Regions from separate parts of the Pelomonas dachongensis genome, predicted to be linked through region 2. Evidence: predicted binding sites of a transcription regulator. Region 2 holds the regulator's gene; the other holds the start of a gene.
The links. The regulator FliA, encoded in region 2, starts transcription of late flagellar genes. The targets are predictions, from matches to a motif close to CTAAAGTTTNNNNNNNNNNNGCCGNTA.
Positions count from the first base shown of each region.

Region 1 (8,896 bases), on a different contig from region 2:
TCGATGCGGACGTTGGCCACGGCGGTTGAGGTCACGGCATTGCCCTGGCCGATCATGCGCGGGTCGACCTGTCCGGAGAAGCGCAGGACGTCCACGTTGCGGTTCACGCCGATCTGCTTCTCGCCGCTGATCATCAGGTGGCCGTTGGGCAGTACGCCGGTCACGATGGCCGTGATGGCGCCGGTGAACTCGTTGGTGTTTTGGTTGCTGCCCTTGCCCTGGTTCTCGTTGGCCGATGTGGCCGACGCGCTGGCGCGGTTGAAGGAGTTGGCGGCAATGCCCGGCAGCGCAGTGACGCCGGCCGACAGGTTGCCGGTCTTGCTCAGCTCGCTGGTGCTGGTTTGCGTGGCCGACACGCGCTCGGTGATGTTGATGGTCAGCGTGTCGCCCACAAGCCGTGCGCGGTGATCCTCGAACAGCGGGCGGTAGGCGGCGGCCTGGTAGATGGCGCCGTTGCTGGCGGGCTGCTGCTGCACGTGCGGGAGGTTGACCACCGGCGTGTGGCTCAGCTCCACCTGCGGCGTGGGGTAGGGCGTGGCGCAGCCGGCGAGCAGCGCGGCCAGGGCCAGGGATGCGAGGCGGGCGAGGTATTTCATGGGCGCTCCCGTCAGATCTGGGCCAGCTTCTGCAGCATCTGGTCGGAGGTCTGCACAGCCTTGGAGTTCAGTTCGTAGGCGCGCTGCGTCTGGATCATCTGCACCAGCTCCTCAACGACGTTGACGTTGGATGTTTCGACGAAGCCCTGCGCCAGCGCGCCGATGCCATCGTTGTTGGGCGTGCCGGCGTTGGGCGTGCCCGACGACGCGGTCTCGGTGAACAGGTTCTGGCCCTTGGGGTCCAGGCCTGCGGGGTTCACGAAGCGCGCGAGCTGGATCTGCCCGACCGTCTGCGGTGCGGCCTGGCCGGGCTGCGTGACGCTGACGGTGCCGTCCTGGCCGATGGTCAGGCTCAGCGCGTTCGCCGGGATGGTGATACCGGGCATGACCGTGTAGCCGTTGCTGGTGACCATCTGGCCGTTGGCGTCGAGCTGGAAGCTGCCGTCGCGCGTGTAGGCCGTGGTGCCGTCGGGCATCTGGATCTGGAAGAAGCCGTCGCCCTTGATGGCCAGGTCCAGGTTGTTGCTGGTCTGCTGCAGGTTGCCCTGCGTGTAGATGCGCGCGGTGGCTACCGGGCGCACGCCCAGGCCCACCTGCAGGCCGGTGGGCAACGTGGTCTGCTCGGTGCTGTTGGCGCCGGTCTGGCGCATGTTCTGGTAGATCAAGTCCTCGAACACCGCGTGCGAGCGCTTGTAGCCGTTGGTCGCGACGTTGGCGAGGTTGTGGGAGATGTTGTCCAGCTGGTGTTGCTGGGCTTCCATGCCGGTCTTGGCAATCCAGAGCGAGCGCATCATGGCGGTGATTCCTTAGGTCTTGCTCAAGTGGTGCCGAGCAGCTTGGCCGATTGCTGGCCCTGGGTCTGGGCGAGTTGCAGCAGCTTCATCTGCTGCTCGAACTGGCGGCCGGCGGCGATCATGGCGACCATGGTCTCGACGGCGCTGACGTTGGAGCTTTCCAGCGCGCCGTCCTGCAGCCGGGCGTTCGCGTCGGCGGGTAGGTCGCCGTCGCCGGCGCGGAACAAGCCGTCGTCGCCGCGCGTCAGCGCCTGTGTCGTCTCGGGCGTGACGAGCTTGAGCCGGCCGATGTTGGTGGGCCGCTGGTTGGGTGCCTTGGCGCTGACGGTGCCGTCGGCGCCGATGGCGATCTCGCTGTTGGGCGGCACGTTGATGGGGCCGCCGTCACCCAGTACCGGCATGCCGTTGCGCATGACCAGGATGCCCTCGGCGTTCACGTCCAGCGAGCCGGCGCGGGTGTAGGCCTCGGTGCCGTCGTTGGCCTGCACGGCCAGCCAGGCCTGGCCCTGCATGGCCACGTCAAGGTTGCGCCCGGTGGCGGTCAGCGCGCCGGGCGCGTCGTTGTAGCCGATGGTGGTTTCCAGCGAGAAGGCGCGCGTGGACGCGCCGTCGCCGCGCACCGGCACGGCGCGGAAGGCCTGCAGCTCGGCGCGGAAGCCGTTGGTCGTGACGTTGGCGAGGTTGTGCGAGAGCACGTCCTGCCGCTGCATGGCCGCTTTGGCGCCGGCCATCGACAGGTAAATCATCCGATCCATCGCGCGTCCTCGCCGTCAGTGGATATCAGCGCAGGTTGACGATGGTCTGCAGGACCTGGTCCTGCGTCTTGATCGTCTGCGCGTTGGCCTGGTAGGCGCGCTGCGCCGTCACCATGTTGACCAGCTCGGCCGTGATGTCGACGTTGCTTTCCTCCAGCGAACCCGAGCGCAGCGCGCCCATGTTGCCGTCGCCCGGGACGCCCACCACCGGATCGCCAGAGCCGACGGTGCGCAGCCAGACGTTGCCGCCCATCGGCTGCAGGCCTTGTGGGTTGCGGAAGTTGGCCAGCTCCACCTGGCCGGCGGGCTTGCTCTGGCCGTTGGAATAGCGCGCCAGCACGGTGCCGTCGTCGGCGACCTGGATGCCGGTCAGCTGGCCCGGGGCGTAGCCGTCCTGGGTCAGGTTGGTCACCGCAAAGCTGCTGCCGTTCTCGGTGATGCCGCTCAGGTCCAGCTGGATGCCTTCGATGGCGAGCGTGGAGTAGCCGCGGTTGCTTGTGCCGGCGGGCACGGTCATCGAGATGGGGGCGGTCGGGCTGGTGGGCGAGCCGCCGGTGGACGGGAAGGTCAGCACCGTGTAGGGAGTCGTCGGGTTGCCCAGGTCGTCCACCGAGATGGTGTTGCCCTCGGCGTCGACGTCGAACGGCGTGCCGTTGGCGGTCGCGTAGACGTTCCAGACGTCGCTGCCGTCGTCGGCAATCGCAGCCCGCTGGAAGTAGAAGGTCACGGCCACGTCCTGGCCCTTGGCGTCGTAGACGGTCATGGACGTGGCGTTGTTGTAGGTGGTGCTGTCCGACAGGTCCAGGCCGGTGCCCGTGCCGTCTTCGGGTGCGGTGACCTTCAGGCGGGAGTCGAGGTTGAACTCCATCGACACCTTGCTCGTCACCGCCGGCGGGATGCCGCCCGTGGGCAGTTGCAGCGGCGTGGCGGTGCCGGGCTGGATGACGCCCTGGCCATTGGCCGGATAGCCCATCAGCTTGAGGCCGTCGTTGTTGACGATGAAGCCGTCCTTGCTCACCTTGAACTGGCCGTTGCGGCTGTACAGCGTCGGGTTCACGCCGTCGCTGAGCTGGAAGAAGCCGCCGCCGTTGATGGCCAGGTCCATCGGGTTCTCGGTGGTGCTGATGTTGCCCTGCGTGAACTGCTGGGCCACGGTCTGCAGCGAGGTGCCGATGCCGATCTGGTTCTGGCCGGCGCCGTTCAGCGCCATCGCGTAGACGTCGGAGAACTCCGCTCGCGACGCCTTGGCGCCGTAGGTGCCCGAGTTGGCAATGTTGTTGCCGATGACGTCCAGGTTCTTGGACGAGGCGTTGAGCCCGGAGAGGCCTTGCTGGAAGCTCATGGAGGAGTCCTTGCTGTCGTGCGGAAGGAAAGGGCAGGGAGGGTCAGTTGACGGACGAGACCGCCGCGTAGTCGACCGGGCCCAGGCGGGCGAGGTTGAGCTTCAGGCCGCCGTTCTCGCTGTAGACGGCGTCAACCGTGTCGTGCGCGTAGGTGACGGACTTGACCGCCGCCGTGCCGTTGGTGGCCGTGAGGCGGTACTTCAGGTCGACACCCTCGGCGGCCAGCGTGCCGGCGTTCCAGGTGAGGGTCTGGCGGCCCGTGCCTTGGGCGCCCAGCTCCTTGGTGTCGATGACGTTGCCGGCCGGGCCCAGGATCTCCAGCTTGACGTTCTTGGCTGCGGCTTCCAGCTCGAAGCTGGCCTCGACCTTGCCGTTGACGACGCGGACCTTGTCGCTGGGCACGCTGACCTCGCGGCCCACCAGCGTGATGGACTGCAGCGCCTGCATCTGCCCCAGCTGGCCGCCCAGGCCCTTGATGCTGGTGTCCAGCGTGGACAGGCTGGTGACCTGCTGGATCTGCGCCATCTGGCTCGTCACCTGCGCGTTGTCCATCGGGTTCAGCGGATCCTGGTTGTTCATCTGCGCGACGAGCAGCTTCAGGAAGCGGTCCTGCGTGTCCTGGGCGTTCTTGGTGGCCGTGCTCGACGTGCCCGTCGATGTGCCATTCAGTGCGGTGATCATGTCGGCCTTCCTGCTCAGCCCTGGCCGAGCTGCAGCGTCTTCAGCAACAGGCTCTTGGCCGTGCTCATGACTTCGATGTTGTTCTGGTAGGACCGCGAGGCGGAGATCATGTTGACCATCTCCTCCACCGGGTTCACGTTGGAGTACGTCACGTAGCCGTCGGCGCCTGCCTGCGGGTGCTTGGGGTCGTGCACACGGCGGCCGGGCGTCTGGTCTTCGGTGATGTTGGTGACGCGCACGCCGGCGTTGCCGCTGTCGTCGCCGGCGCCCATCAGCTGGGTCTGGAACACCACCTGGCGTGTCTTGTAGGCCTGGCCGTCGGGGCCGGCCACGGTGTCGACGTTGGCCAGGTTGCTGGCGACGACGTTGAGCCGCTGGCTTTGCGCGCTGACCGCGCTGCCGGAGACGTTGAAGATCTGGAACATCGACATGGCGGTCTACTCCTGGCTCAGCCCTGCGTGTGCGACTTCATCGAGTCCAGCGTCGTGCGCACGGAGCCGTTGATGAAGCGCAGCGTGGCTTCGTACTTCACCGAGTTGTCGGCGAAGCTGGCGCGTTCGCGGTCCATGTCCACGCCGTTGCTGTCCATGCTGGTCTGCGACTGCAGCGCGTAGGCCTTGCCGCTTTCGCCCCGCGCACCGGCCAGCGGCGCCATGTGGCCGCGCTGCGTGGTGGCCAGGCTGCCCGGCGTGCCGACCTCGCCGGTGGCCTCGCGCAGCGCCTGGGCGAAGTTGATCTCGCGGGCCTGGTAGCCCGGCGTGTCCGCGTTGGCGATGTTGCTGGCGAGCAGGCGCTGACGCTCCGCCCGCAGCGAGAGCGCCTGGGTCTGGAAGTTCAGCGTGTCGGTGATTCGGTTCAACATCTGGGGCCTCTCGCGAGGTGCAGCCGGTCTGGCTCTTGGACAAATTGTTCTGCCGCACGGGCCGAAACATGAGCGGGATTAGCGGTATCAAAGCCCGTCAATTCCGATCCAGGGGCACCGCGGCCTTCCCTAAAGTGGCGGCCATGCTGTGTCGAATTGCGCTCCTGCTGTGCCTGTCGCTGACGGGGGTGTACGCCCGCGCGCAGACCGCGCTGGACCCGGCACTGATCGAACGTGTGCGGCAGCTGGCCGAGACCGCGGCGCGTGCGACCGCGCCGCCCGGCACCCGCGTGGTGGTCGAGACGGGTGCGCTGGACCCGCGGCTGCGCCTGGCGCCGTGCCGGCAGGTGCAGCCCTACTTGCCGCCCGGCATGCGCGCCTGGGGCAGGAGCCGCATCGGACTGCGCTGCGTCGACGGCAGCGTGCGCTGGAACGTGACGCTGCCGGTGCGCGTGGCCGTCATCGGTCAGGTGGTCGTGGCCGCCGGCCCGCTGCCGGCCGGCGTCAATTTGTCTCAAGAACAGCTCGCGCTGGCCGATACCGACATTGCGGCCGAAGCCGGTGCGGTGTTCACCGACCCCGCGCAGCTCATCGGACGCTCGCTCGCGCGGCCCGTGGGCGCGGCCGAGGCGCTGCGCGCGCCTGACCTCAAGTCCCGCCAGTGGTTCGCCGCCGGCGAGACCGTGCAGGTGAGGGCGGTCGGCGCGGGTTTTGCCGTGTCGTCAGTGGCCCAGGCCCTGGGGCCGGGCTTCGAAGGCCAGCTCGTCAGGGTGCGCTTTGACAGCGGCCGTGTTGCCAGCGGCCGGGCCGTGGGCGAGCGTCAGGTGGAACTGCTGCTGTGAGCAAATCGCCACGAAACCCGGAAAACCTCGAGATGGACCGGAAAAATCCGGCAAATCCCGCTCAAGATCCAGGACCAGCGGCCGATACAGGAGGAAACTCCCTAGCAACGCCCGCTGCGGGGCCCGCCCCGCAACCTGGAGAAACCTCATGAAGATCGGCAACAGCCCCAGCCCCGACGGCAGCGCCAGCCCTGCCAAGGCCGAGCGTGCCACCGCGCGCAAGCCTGAGGCGGCAGCGACCGAGACCATCCGCCAGGCCGCCTCCGCGCCGGCCGCCAGCGCCCAGGTGGAGATTTCCAGCGCCGCCAAGCTGGCCGCCAGCGCCGGTGCCGACGATGGCAGCTTCGACGCCGCCAAGGTCGCCCGCATCTCGCAGGCCATCACCGAGGGCAAGTTCACGATCAATGCCAACGCGATCGCGGACAAGCTGGTCGCGAATGCGCAAGAATTGCTGGACAGCCGCGCCAACAAGCACTGAACACGCTCAGAAGAACATGACCGCCATCGCCTCGTCCGCCCCGCTCAGCGCCGAACTGGAAGCTCCGCTGCTGGCCGTCGAAGCCACGCTGAACCAGCTTGGCGACGCGCTGACCCGGCGCGACGCCGCCGCCATCGAACAGTTCTCGTCCGAGCTGCACCAGCACCTGGCCCGCGCTGTGCAGAGCTTCGGCGAAGCTGCCCGCACCGGCGGTGTGCCGGCAGCGCTGCGCAACCGCCTGGTGCGCGCTGGGGGCCTGCTGGCCGCGCAGCGCGAGTCGCTGGCCCGCGGCAACGCGTCGCTGGACCGCGCGCTGGACGTGCTGATCCCGAGCGAGCCGACCGGTCTGTACGGTGCTGCCGGCAAGGCCGAACGCCGCAGCATTGGCGGCGGCAGCTTCACCGCCTGAGGCCGACGCGCCGCCATGAAAAGAGCCACCCTCGGGTGGCTTTGTCATTTCTAGCGCGTGGCCGCCTGGCGCACCTTGTCCAGGTAGACGTGCCCGTCCGGCGGCATGCCGCTGCGCTGCGACGCCCAGATCATCTCGCCCAGCGCCTCCATGGCGACATGATGCGCGTCGTGGCGGGAGTTGCGCTTGGCGCTGAGCAGGTCCACGGCCTGGCGGATGCCGCTGGGCTGGTCGATGGCGTGCTGCTCGGTGATGGTCAGGTGCATGGAGAGGTGCAGGAAGGGGTTGGTGCGGCCTTCCTCCACGGTGTAGACCTTCTCCAGCGCGCCGGCCTCGTCGGCGAGTTCGTCGTGGTATTCCGGGTGCTCGGCGATCCAGTCCGCCGCGATGGCCTCCATCGGAATCAGCGGCGCGCCATCGCGCCATTTGCGGTAGGTGGCGCAGAAGAAGCGCCGGACTTCGAGCTGGGACGGAGCGAACATGGCCGTGATTGTCGCCAGTTGCGCGGTCTCATCATTCCCCGGGGTCTAGCCAGCGCACGTCGCGGTGCGTGGGGCCGTCGGACCAGCCCGCCAGCGCGGCACCGCTGGCTTCGTGCAGCCGCGCCAGCAGTGCATCGCGGCTGAGCAGGCCAGGTTCGTACAGCGGCTGCGCTGCCTGCAGCCAGGCGGTGAGCGCCTCGGGCGCGAGTTGGGGCAGCGCTGGGGCATCTCGATAGGCGTGGCACCAGCGCAGGCCGACAGGCACGGCGTCCAGATGGCCCACCAGCAGGCCGTCCAACGCACCGCAGGCCCTGGCGGCGTGGCGCAGCAGCAGCGCGTCCGGATGGCCGCGGCGGAATGGGCCCTGCCAGCCGTCCTCGGGGTTGTGCGGTTCGGGCAGCGAGTCCAGCGCCGGGTCGACGGTCGGCAGCGGGCCGGTGCCATGGCGGGTCAGATAGCTGCGCACGATGCCGTAGCGGTGCAGCCTGGGCGTGAGCCCCAGATCGCGCAGCACATCGACCGCCGCGGTCGGCGTCACGCGGCTCCAAGTGGTGTGCGGGTGAAAGCCGTGGTCTTCGTCCAGCAGCACGCCCTGGGCGCCTTCGAAGGCGACGTGCCCCGGTCGGGCCAGCTGGCTGGCCATGAAGTCGGCAGACCGCGCCGGTGCCAGCCGCCAGGCTTCGTGCGCCTGCACCAGCCAGCGCTCGGCCAGCGCGACCTCGTGCAAGGCCTGCCAGTCGGCCTGGGCGGCGGCGTCGGGCGGCTCGGGCCAGGCCTCGCGCAGCCAGGCTTGCTGGTCGCGCAGCCGGGCCAGCGCCCGGGCCGGCTGCGCCAGGTCGGCCCAGTGCAGGCCCAGGGCCGGCTGCTGCAGCGACAAGGCCACCGTCTCGCCGAAGCCGACGCCGCAGCTGCCATGCGCCGCGGCGCCGCGCGCCCGCTCGCGCAGGCGGCCGGCGGCCTGCAGGAAGGGCGTGGTCACGCGGCAGCGGCCGTCGATGAACAGGCGCTGCCAGGGATCGGTCAGGCCCCGTGCAATGAGCGCCTGCGCCTCCTGCAGCAGTGCGCCGGGATGCACGACGACCGGCGCCGCCAGCACGGTGGCCACGCCCGGCACGAAGCTGGCCGCGCCCCATTGCGAGAAGGTGTGGTGGCGGCCGTCCGGCAGCACCACGTTGTGCCCGGCCTGCGCGCCGCCGTTGAAGCGGACCACCGTGTGCGCGCCCCGCCGGCGCACCCAGGCATCGACGAACTTGCCCTTGCCGGCGTCGCCGAAGCCCAGGTCGACGAAGGCGGCGAACACTTCAGCCGAACAGCTTCTTCCACCAGCCGCCGGCGGCTGCGCCGGCAGGCCGTGCACCGGGGCGCAGCGGCAGGCCTACCGCGCCTGGCTTCAGCAGCTCGGCATACGGCCGCAGCGCCCGCACGACGGCGCTGACGCGCTCGCGCGCCAGGCCCTGGTCCGCCAGCACGCGGGCCACGGCATCGACATCGGCCAGCCGGCCTTCCGTCAGCCCCACCAGGGCGGCGGCCACGTGGCAGGTGTCGTCGGGCGACTCCATGCAGATGACGTGGTCGCCCAGCAGGTCGCGCCAGCGCGACTCGCAGCGCTGGCGGCGCTGCAGGTCGGGGATCAGGAAGAACAGATGGTATTGCT
Region 1 is NZ_JBIGHY010000010.1:181,818-190,713, reverse strand. Features, by position in the region: gene ACG02S_RS22660 (flagellar basal body L-ring protein FlgH) at 1-596, opposite strand, end outside; gene flgG (flagellar basal-body rod protein FlgG) at 608-1,390, opposite strand; gene flgF (flagellar basal-body rod protein FlgF) at 1,414-2,145, opposite strand; gene flgE (flagellar hook protein FlgE) at 2,171-3,487, opposite strand; gene ACG02S_RS22640 (flagellar hook assembly protein FlgD) at 3,531-4,169, opposite strand; gene flgC (flagellar basal body rod protein FlgC) at 4,184-4,600, opposite strand; gene flgB (flagellar basal body rod protein FlgB) at 4,618-5,031, opposite strand; gene flgA (flagellar basal body P-ring formation chaperone FlgA) at 5,175-5,873, shown strand; gene flgM (flagellar biosynthesis anti-sigma factor FlgM) at 6,022-6,351, shown strand; gene ACG02S_RS22615 (hypothetical protein) at 6,368-6,760, shown strand; gene ACG02S_RS22610 (DUF1841 family protein) at 6,811-7,242, opposite strand; gene ACG02S_RS22605 (adenylosuccinate synthetase) at 7,274-8,542, opposite strand; gene ACG02S_RS22600 (VWA domain-containing protein) at 8,544-8,896, opposite strand, start outside.
Region 1: flgM (flagellar biosynthesis anti-sigma factor FlgM) is a predicted target of FliA. The motif match lies at 5,934-5,960, and genes of this name have one in related genera.

Region 2 (8,896 bases):
CCTTGCTGATGACGGGTGCTCCCCTGGGCTTGAACGCGTGGGCCTGGGCGCAGGCGTTCGGCCGCGGCGGTTTCGGCTTCTGCCCGGGTTGCACCGATCAGATGGCAGGCGCCGGCGACAGCGTGATGGGTGGCGGCACCCAGAGCCTTTCCTGGAACGGCGTGCAGGGTGTGCGACTGAATGGCAGCGCGGTCAACCTGTCCACCGTCAGCCTCGTGTCGCAGACGGGGCTCGACCTGATGGCGCCGGTGACCGCCGTGCCCGAGCCGATGTCGGCGCTGCTGATGGGGCTGGGCCTGTCTGTGCTGGCGGTCGCGCGCCGGCGCCGCCCGGCGGACTGAGTCCGTCAGTGCCGGGAACAGCGGGTGGGCAACCCCGCTGATCCGGCGCAGGTTACGCCGGGCGATCCGAACAATGCGGTCCCACGCCGCGCTGTGATTGCGGCATTGCCATGGCCGACCAGGACGCACAAGACCGCAACTTACCCGCCTCGCCCAAAAAGATTGAGAGATCCAGGGCCGAGGGTCAGGTGCCGCGCTCGCGGGACCTGCCGCACTTCGCCATGATGGTGGCGGGCGGTGCGGTGCTGGCCGCGGCGGGGCCGCAGATCGTTGAGAAGCTGCGCCAGACGTTGATCGCCGGCCTGCGCTTCGACGCCAGCCTGCTGGCCCGGCCCGGTTTCATGGGCGAGCGGCTGATGGAGATGACGCTGGCGTTCGCCATCGTCGCGCTGCCGGTCGGCCTGCTGTTGAGCTTCGTGGGCATCGCCAGCAACCTCGCCAGCGGTGGCTGGAACTGGACGATGAAGCCGCTGGCGCCCAAGTTCACGCACCTGAATCCGCTGGGTGGCCTGAAGCGGCTGTTCACCGGCCAGGGTCTGGGCACCGCGCTGAAGGCAGTGCTGCTGGCGTTGGTGCTGGGCATCGTCGGCGGCATGGTGTTGAAGGACCGGCTGGCGGCCTACGTGAGCATCATGTCCGTGCCGCTGCCGTCGGCGTTGGCGTATGCGGGCCAGCAGCTGATGGGCGGGCTGGGGCTGCTGGCTGTCGCGTTGGCCGTGTTCGCCGCCATCGACGTGCCGCTTCAGCGCCAGCTGTGGCTGCGCCGCATGCGCATGAGCCGCGAAGAGGTCAAGCAGGAAATGAAGGAGGTCGAGGGCAACCTCGAGATCAAGGCCAAGGTGCGCGCCAAGATGCGCGAGATGGCCAAGCGCCGCATGCTGGCCGCCGTGCCGCAGGCCGACCTGGTGGTCATGAACCCGACCCACTACGCCGTGGCGCTGAAGTACGAAGAGGGCAAGATGGCCGCGCCCAAGGTCATCGCCAAGGGCGCCGACCTTTTGGCCATGAAGATCCGCGACCTGGCCAAGGAGAGCAAGGTGCCCGTGCTGCAGCAGCCGGTGCTGGCGCGCGCGCTCTATGCCCACGCCAAGGTCGACCAGGAGATCCCGGCGGCGCTGTTCGGCGCGGTGGCGCAGGTGCTGGCCTACGTCTACCAGCTGCGCGCCGCGCTGAAGTCGCGCCACGTGAACGCGCCGGACATGCCCAGGCCGCATGTGCCGCCCGAACTCGACCCGCACAACAAGCCGGGCTGGACGCCCGAGCCCGAGGAAGACTTCACGGAGTGAACGGGGCAGGTCGCCCGGGCTGAGAACAGCCGGGCTTTCCCGCCGCTTCTCCGGCTCAAGTTTGCCGAGCCGCCGCGAAGAATGCGATTGAGGCCAGACCCGTCGCATGAACCAGCTCACCGCCAAACTCCAAGCCCTGCTCGGCCCGCGCGCCGGCGTGATCGCCGCGTTGGGCGCACCCATTGCCGTGCTGCTGGTGCTGGCGATGATGGTGCTGCCGCTGCCGCCGTTCGTGCTGGACCTGTTGTTCACCTTCAACATCGCGATGGCGGTGATGGTGACGATGGTGGCGGCCAACATGATCCGGCCGCTGGACTTCGCAGCTTTCCCGACCGTGCTGTTGCTGACGACGCTGATGCGGCTGTCGCTGAACGTGGCGTCCACCCGCGTGGTGCTGCTGGAAGGCCACACCGGCACGGGCGCGGCCGGCAAGGTCATCGAGGCGTTCGGCCACTTCCTGATCGGCGGCAATTTTGCGGTCGGCCTGATCGTGTTCGCGATCCTGGTGGTCATCAACTTCATCGTCGTGACCAAGGGCGCGGAGCGCATCGCCGAAGTCGGCGCGCGCTTCACTTTGGACGCGATGCCCGGCAAGCAGATGGCCGTGGATGCGGACCTGAATGCCGGCCTCATCAACGAGGCCGAGGCCAAGCGCCGCCGTTCGGAGCTGGGTGACGAGGCGGACTTCTTCGGCTCCATGGACGGCGCCAGCAAGTTCGTGCGCGGCGACGCCATCGCCGGCATGCTGATCCTGGTCATCAACATCGTCGGCGGCTTCATCATCGGCATCGCCCAGCATGGCCTCAGCGCCAGCCAGGCCGCCAACAGCTACATCCTGCTGGCGGTGGGCGACGCGCTGGTCGCGCAGATCCCGGCGCTGCTGATCTCGGTGGCGGCCGCCATGGTGGTGTCACGCGTGGGGACGGACAAGGCCATCGGCAGTCAGATCGGCAAGCAGGTGTTCGGCTCGGCCAAGAGCCTGGCCATCACTGCCGGCGTCATCGGCGCGCTCGGCCTGATCCCGGGCATGCCGCACGTCGTGTTCTTGCTGATCGCCGCGGGCCTGGGCTACCTTGCCTGGTGGCTGCGCAGCAAGGAGCAGGCGCAGGAGGCAGCCAAGGCCGTCAAGCCCATCATGCCGCCCAGCGAGGGCTCGGGCGAGGCCAGCTGGGACGACCTGGTGCCGGTGGATACGCTGGGCCTGGAGGTCGGCTACCGGCTCATCACGCTGGTCGACAAGAGCAAGGAGGGCGACTTGCTGAGCCGCATCAAGGGCGTGCGGCGCAAGTTCGCGCAGGAGGTCGGTTTCCTGCCGCCGCCGGTGCACATCCGCGACAACCTGGAGCTGCGGCCCAGCCAGTACCGCATCTCGCTGCGCGGCGCCGTCGTCGGCGAAGCCGAGGCCTTCCCCGGCATGTGGCTGGCCATCAATCCCGGCCATGCGACACAGAAGCTCATCGGCACCGCCACCACCGACCCCGCCTTCGGCCTGCCGGCGGTGTGGATCGAGGAACGGCAGAAGGAGATGGCCCAAATGAGCGGGTTTACGGTGGTTGATTGCTCGACCGTCGTGGCCACCCACCTTTCACACTTGATGCAAGTGCACGCGGCCAAGCTGTTGGGTCGCGTGGAGACGCAAAGCCTGGTGGAACACCTCACCAAGCAGGCGCCGCAATTGATCGAAGACGTGATTCCCAAGATGGTCAGCATCGCCACCCTGCAACGAGTCCTCCAGAACCTGCTGGAAGAGGGCGTGCACGTGCGCGACATGCGTTCCATCGTCGAATGCCTGGCCGAGAACGCCGTCGCCGTGACCGACCCCGGCGAGCTGGCTCGCCGCATCCGCATGCACATCGCGCCGGCCATCGTGCAGCAGATCTACGGCAGCGTGAAGGAGCTGGACGTCATCGCGCTGGAACCTGAGCTGGAGCGCCTGGTCACGCAGGCGCTGAACTCGCCGCACGGCGCCGCGCTGGACCCCGGCGTGGCCGACACGCTCGCGCGCAGCGCTGCCGAGACGGCCCAGAAGCAGGAAGACCGCGGCGTGCCCGCCACGCTGCTGGTGCCCGACCTGATCCGCGCGCCCATGGCCCGCCTGCTCAAGCGCGCCGCGCCCCGTCTCAAGGTCCTCGGCCACAGCGAGATCCCTGAAACCCACACCATCCGCATCGGCTCCATCATCGGAGGCACAGCATGAACGTCCGCAAATTCACCGCTCGCACCTCGCGCGAAGCCCTCGCGCTCGTGAAGCAGGCCTTCGGGGCCGACGCTGTCGTGCTGTCCAACAAATCCGTGCCGGAAGGCGTCGAAGTGCTGGCTATGGCCCCCGAGGGCATGGGCCAGATCGAGCAGATCGCCCAGACCGCGCCGCGCACCGTGGCGCGCCAGCCGTCGCAGGCGCCGGCTCCGCAAGCGGCGCCGCAGCGCGCCCCCTTCGCCGAGCGCGCAAACCGCCAGGAGCCCAGCTTCGCCGCGGCCCCCGAGGTGGGCGGCGACGTGGAGCAGCTGGCCATGAGCACGCTGAGCTTCCAGGACTATGTGCGCGAGCGCGTGCTGCGCCGCCGCCAGGCCGAGATGACTGGTCAGCCCGACCCCGTCACGCGCGCCGCGCCTGCACCCCAGGTGCAGTCTGCGGCTTCGTCGCTGGACGCCGCGCGCGCGCAGCGCGAGCGCCGCGCTGCCGACGCGATGGCCGCGATGGCGCCGCGCCGCGCCGCGCCGGCGCAGGTGCAGGTGCACGCAGCTGCCCAGCCGCAGCCCCGCCGCCCCGCGCCGCCGGTGCTGCGCGACGAGATCCGCCTCCCACCCGCCACGCCGGTGCAGCGCGCCGTGCCGCAGCTGGGCGACATCGCCACGGCGTTCGAACCCACGCCGCTGCCGGGCCAGCCCACGTCCGTGCAGCGCAGCCAGATGGACATGGCGGCCGAGCTGCGCCAGATGCGCGGTCTCATCGAGGAGCGCTTCTCGTCGCTGGCCTTCATGGAGAAGCTGCAGCGCCAGCCCGTGCAGGCGCGCCTGACGCAGAAGCTGCTGGAGCTGGGCTTCTCGCCCGCGCTGGTGCGCAAGCTGGCCGAGAGCTGCCCGTCGGACTTCCGCGCCGGCTCGCCCACCGACCCGGCTGACGAGACGGCCTGGGCCGCGCACGTGCTGTCGCGCAACCTGCAGGCCGACGAGGCCGCGCCGGCCATCGAGGACCGGGGCGGCGTGTTCGCGCTGATCGGCTCCACCGGCGTTGGCAAAACCACCACCACCGCCAAGCTGGCCGCCCACTTCGCGACCAAGTACGGCGCTGGCCAGCTGGGCCTGATCACGCTGGACGCCTACCGCGTCGGCGCCCACGAGCAGCTGCGTGCCTACGGGCGCATCCTCGGTGTGCCCGTGCACACCGCGCACGACCGCGCGTCGCTGGACGACCTGCTGGACCTGCTGTCCAGCAAGAAGCTCATCCTCATCGACACCGCCGGCATGGCGCAGCGCGACAGCCGCACGCAGGAGCTGCTGGAGATGCTCGCCCACCCCAGCATCAAGAAGCTGCTGGTCATCAACGCCGCGCAGCAGGGCGAGACCATCGAGGACGTCGTCAACGCCTGGAAAGCCGCCGCCTGCGAGGGCGTGGTGCTCAGCAAGCTCGACGAAGCGGTCAAGCTGGCCCCGGCGCTGGACACGCTGATCCGCCACAAGCTCAAGGTGCTGGGCGTGGCCAACGGCCAGCGCGTGCCGGAAGACTGGCACCGCCTGCCCAGCGTGGCGCTGGTGCAGCGCGCGTTGAAGGGCGCCGCATCCGGCGCCTGGCGCATGGACAACACCGATGTCAACCTGATCTTCGCCGGCGGACCGCTCGCCGACGCGGGCCTGCGGGCGGTCCACTGATGCGAGGCGTCACAGTGCGTTTTGAGCGGGCCGCGCGCCGGGCCGCTCCCAAGCCGGCCCGCATCCCCTCGGGAGACCGGTCAAAGCATTCCTTGCACGAGGGGCAAACATGATGGATCAAGCCCACGGTCTGCGCCGCCTCTTCGCCGCCTCCAAGACCCGCTTCGTGCCGGTCGTCAGCAACCCGCGCGTGATGGGCGCCGGCGTGCTGCTGGAAGGCCTGTGCGCCGCATTCAGCGAACTGAACCTGAAGACGTTGGTGGTTGACGCCGGTGAGCATTCGCCGGCGCCCTCGGAGCTGGCGCAGGTGGACCTGTCCAACTGCATCGAGCGCCTGTCGCCCAAGGTGTCGTACCTGGCCGCTCGCGGCCTGCCGCTGCGTCATATCAATGCCAACGGGTCGGCTGCTTCCTTCCTGGAGGCCGTGTCTGCCGCCGCGCCGGATGCCGACGTCATCCTGCTGCACGCACCGGCGCCTGAGCTGGCCCGCATCGTCGCGCTGCGCGAGGTGCGTCCACTGTTGTTGGCGGATACCGATCCGCACAGCGTCACCGAGGCCTACGCCGGCATGAAATGGCTCACGCAGCGGGCGGGGCTGATGGTCTACAGTCTGCTGATGGCCTGCCACCCCCAGCTGCGCGTGGCCACTCGCATCGCGCAGCAGCTCCACTCGTGCGCCGACGGTTTCCTCGGCGCGGTGCTGCGCGACTGGGCCTGCCTGGACCCGCGCGCCTCGCAGCATGCGCCGCTGACGCCCGAGCTGCGCCACCTGGCCCGCGAGCTGCTGCTGGCGGCGCCCCCGGGCGCCGCCATCGACGCCGCTTCTGACGCGACCCCGCTGCGCCCGGCGCGCACGGTGTCCAACCCTTTCCTCGCAGCGCATTGACCTCTGCTGGGAGCAGAACATGTACACGCCCAAAGGCCGCCTCGACAACAGCACGCTGATCAAGCAGTACAGCCCGCTCGTCCGACGCCTGGCGCACCAGATGATCGCCAAGCTGCCGGCCAACGTGGAGGTGGACGACCTCATCCAGGTCGGCCTCATCGGCCTGACCGATGCGCTGTCCCGCTTCGACGCCGAACAGGGCGTGCAGTTCGAGACCTTCGCCACGCAGCGCATCCGCGGCGCCATGCTCGACGAGCTGCGCGGCGGCGACTGGATGAGCCGCGGCACGCGCCGCCAGCAGCGCGAGATCGAGGCCGCGGTGCACAAGGTCGAGCAGAAGCTTGGCCGCGCGCCGAAGGAGGAGGAGATCGCCAAGGAGATGGGCCTGTCGCTGGCCGACTACCAGGAGCTGCTGGGCAAGGTGCGCGGCACGCAGCTGGTGTACCTGGAAGACATGTCGGGCGACGACGGCGACAACGACTACCTTGACCGCCACGTCGCCGACGAAAGCGCCAACCCGATGGCGCAGCTGCAGGACCACCGCATGCGCGAGGCGCTGGTGGCCGCCATCAAGAACCTGCCCGAGCGCGAGCAGTACGTGATGAGCATGTACTACGAGCACGACATGAATCTCAAGGAGATCGCGGCCGTGCTCAAGGTCACGGAGTCGCGCGTGTGCCAGCTGCACAGTCAGTCCATCGCAAGGTTGCGCGTTAAGCTGCGCGACTGGTGATCTGAGGGGCGGCTGACAGCGGCGGCCCCAGCCTATAAGCGGGGGACAAACGCATGTTCAGGTGGCCCAAGGCCGGAGTCTCGGCGTCTGCGCAGACCGTTCGGGAGGAGCCCGTCCGGCGCGATGACAGCGCGGCGTTGAACGTCGTCAAGAAGCTGTCGCGCTCCATTTCCACCGTGGGCAAGGACGCCGCCGAGGTGCGCGGCGCGCTGGAAGACACGCAGCGCGTGGTGCAGGCGCAGGGACAGGCCATGCAGGCGCTGGCCCAGCAGCTCGACCAGATCAGCCAGGCTCAGGCGGCCATCGCCACCGCCACGGCGCAGAGTTCGGCCGCCGTGCAGCGCGCACGTGGTGCGCTGGGCGTCGTAGGCGGCGAGGTGGTGGGGATGGCCAGCACGCTGGCCCAGGTGTCCGAGGCCGCCGCCGAGATCACGAAGATCTCGCTGCAGACCCGGTTGGTGGCCTTCAATGCCGCCGTCGAGGCCAAGCATGCCGGTGACGCCGGCCGTGGTTTCGCCGTTGTTGCCGAGGCCGTGAAGGCGCTGGCAGGGCAGGTCGAGGCCTCGTCCAAGGCCATCGTCAGTGCCATTGCCACGCTGCAGACGCGCATCGACCGCTTCAGTGACGAGCTGACCGAGAAGGGCGCCAAGCCCAGCCAGATCCACGCCGCCTTCCACGAGGTCGAGGAAGACGTGCAGCGCATTGCCGCCTCCGCGGCGCACAGCGGCCAGCAGATGCAGCTGCTCAACGAGCACGCCCACGAGCTGGGCCGCGAGGTGACCGACGCGTCGCAGAGCCTGAAGGTGGCCTTCGATGGCAGCGACCGTTTCCTGCGTATGTCGGAAGATCTGATCGAGCAGATCGCGGAGAGCGGCGTGGAGGTCGATGACATGCCCTTCATCCGCGCCGCGCAGGCGGCGGCGGGCGAGATCTCCGCGCTGCTGGAGGCCGCGCTGCGAGACGGCCAGATCAGCGAGGCCGACCTGTTCGACGAGAACTACCGGCCCATCGCCGACACCAACCCGCAGCAGCACACGACGCGTTTCTGCCAGCTGAGTGACCGCCTGTTCCCCGGTGTGCAGGAGAAGACGCTGGGCTTCAGCGACAAGATCGTGTTCTGCATTGCCGCCGACCGCAATGGCTACATCGCGACACACAACCGCACGTACTGCCAGCCACAGCGGCCGGGCGACACGGTCTGGAACACGGCCCACAGCCGCTACCGGCGCATCTTCAACGACCGCACCGGCCTGGCGTCCGCGCGCAACGCGCGGCCGTTCCTGCTGCAGACCTACCGCCGCGACATGGGCGGTGGCCGTTTCGTGCTGCTGAAGGAGGCGGCGGCGCCCATCATGGTCAAGGGCCGCCACTGGGGCGGCCTGCGCCTGGCCTTCAATTTCTGACCGAGCGGCGGATCTCGCGGTTCAGCAGTGCGAGCCAGGCCTCGGCCTGGGGGTGGTGCCGGCTGATCGCGATGTAGCTGTTCTTGACCTCGATCGCCGGCGCTTGCCAGCGAACGTCGTCGGCGCCCCGCGGCTGCGAGGCCAGCAGGTGCTCGAAGGTGGCGCGCTCGGACATCACCGCGTCGACGCGGCGGCGCCGGAGCATCTCCAGCCCGGGGCGCGGGTCCACCAGCTCGTACAACTGGTAGCGGCCGTCGGCCAGCGCGGCTGGCAGGTAGGAGCCGCGCTGATAGGCCACCGTGGCATCCGGCGGCAGCGGCGTGTCGAGGTCGGCGCGCACGAACAGGCCCAGCTCCATGCGCGTCACCGGCAGCGAG
Region 2 is NZ_JBIGHY010000011.1:23,627-32,522, reverse strand. Features, by position in the region: gene ACG02S_RS22835 (PEP-CTERM sorting domain-containing protein) at 1-341, shown strand, start outside; gene flhB (flagellar biosynthesis protein FlhB) at 452-1,627, shown strand; gene flhA (flagellar biosynthesis protein FlhA) at 1,734-3,824, shown strand; gene flhF (flagellar biosynthesis GTPase FlhF) at 3,821-5,497, shown strand; gene ACG02S_RS22815 (MinD/ParA family ATP-binding protein) at 5,610-6,383, shown strand; gene ACG02S_RS22810 (RNA polymerase sigma factor FliA) at 6,403-7,116, shown strand; gene ACG02S_RS22805 (methyl-accepting chemotaxis protein) at 7,170-8,519, shown strand; gene ACG02S_RS22800 (substrate-binding periplasmic protein) at 8,509-8,896, opposite strand, start outside.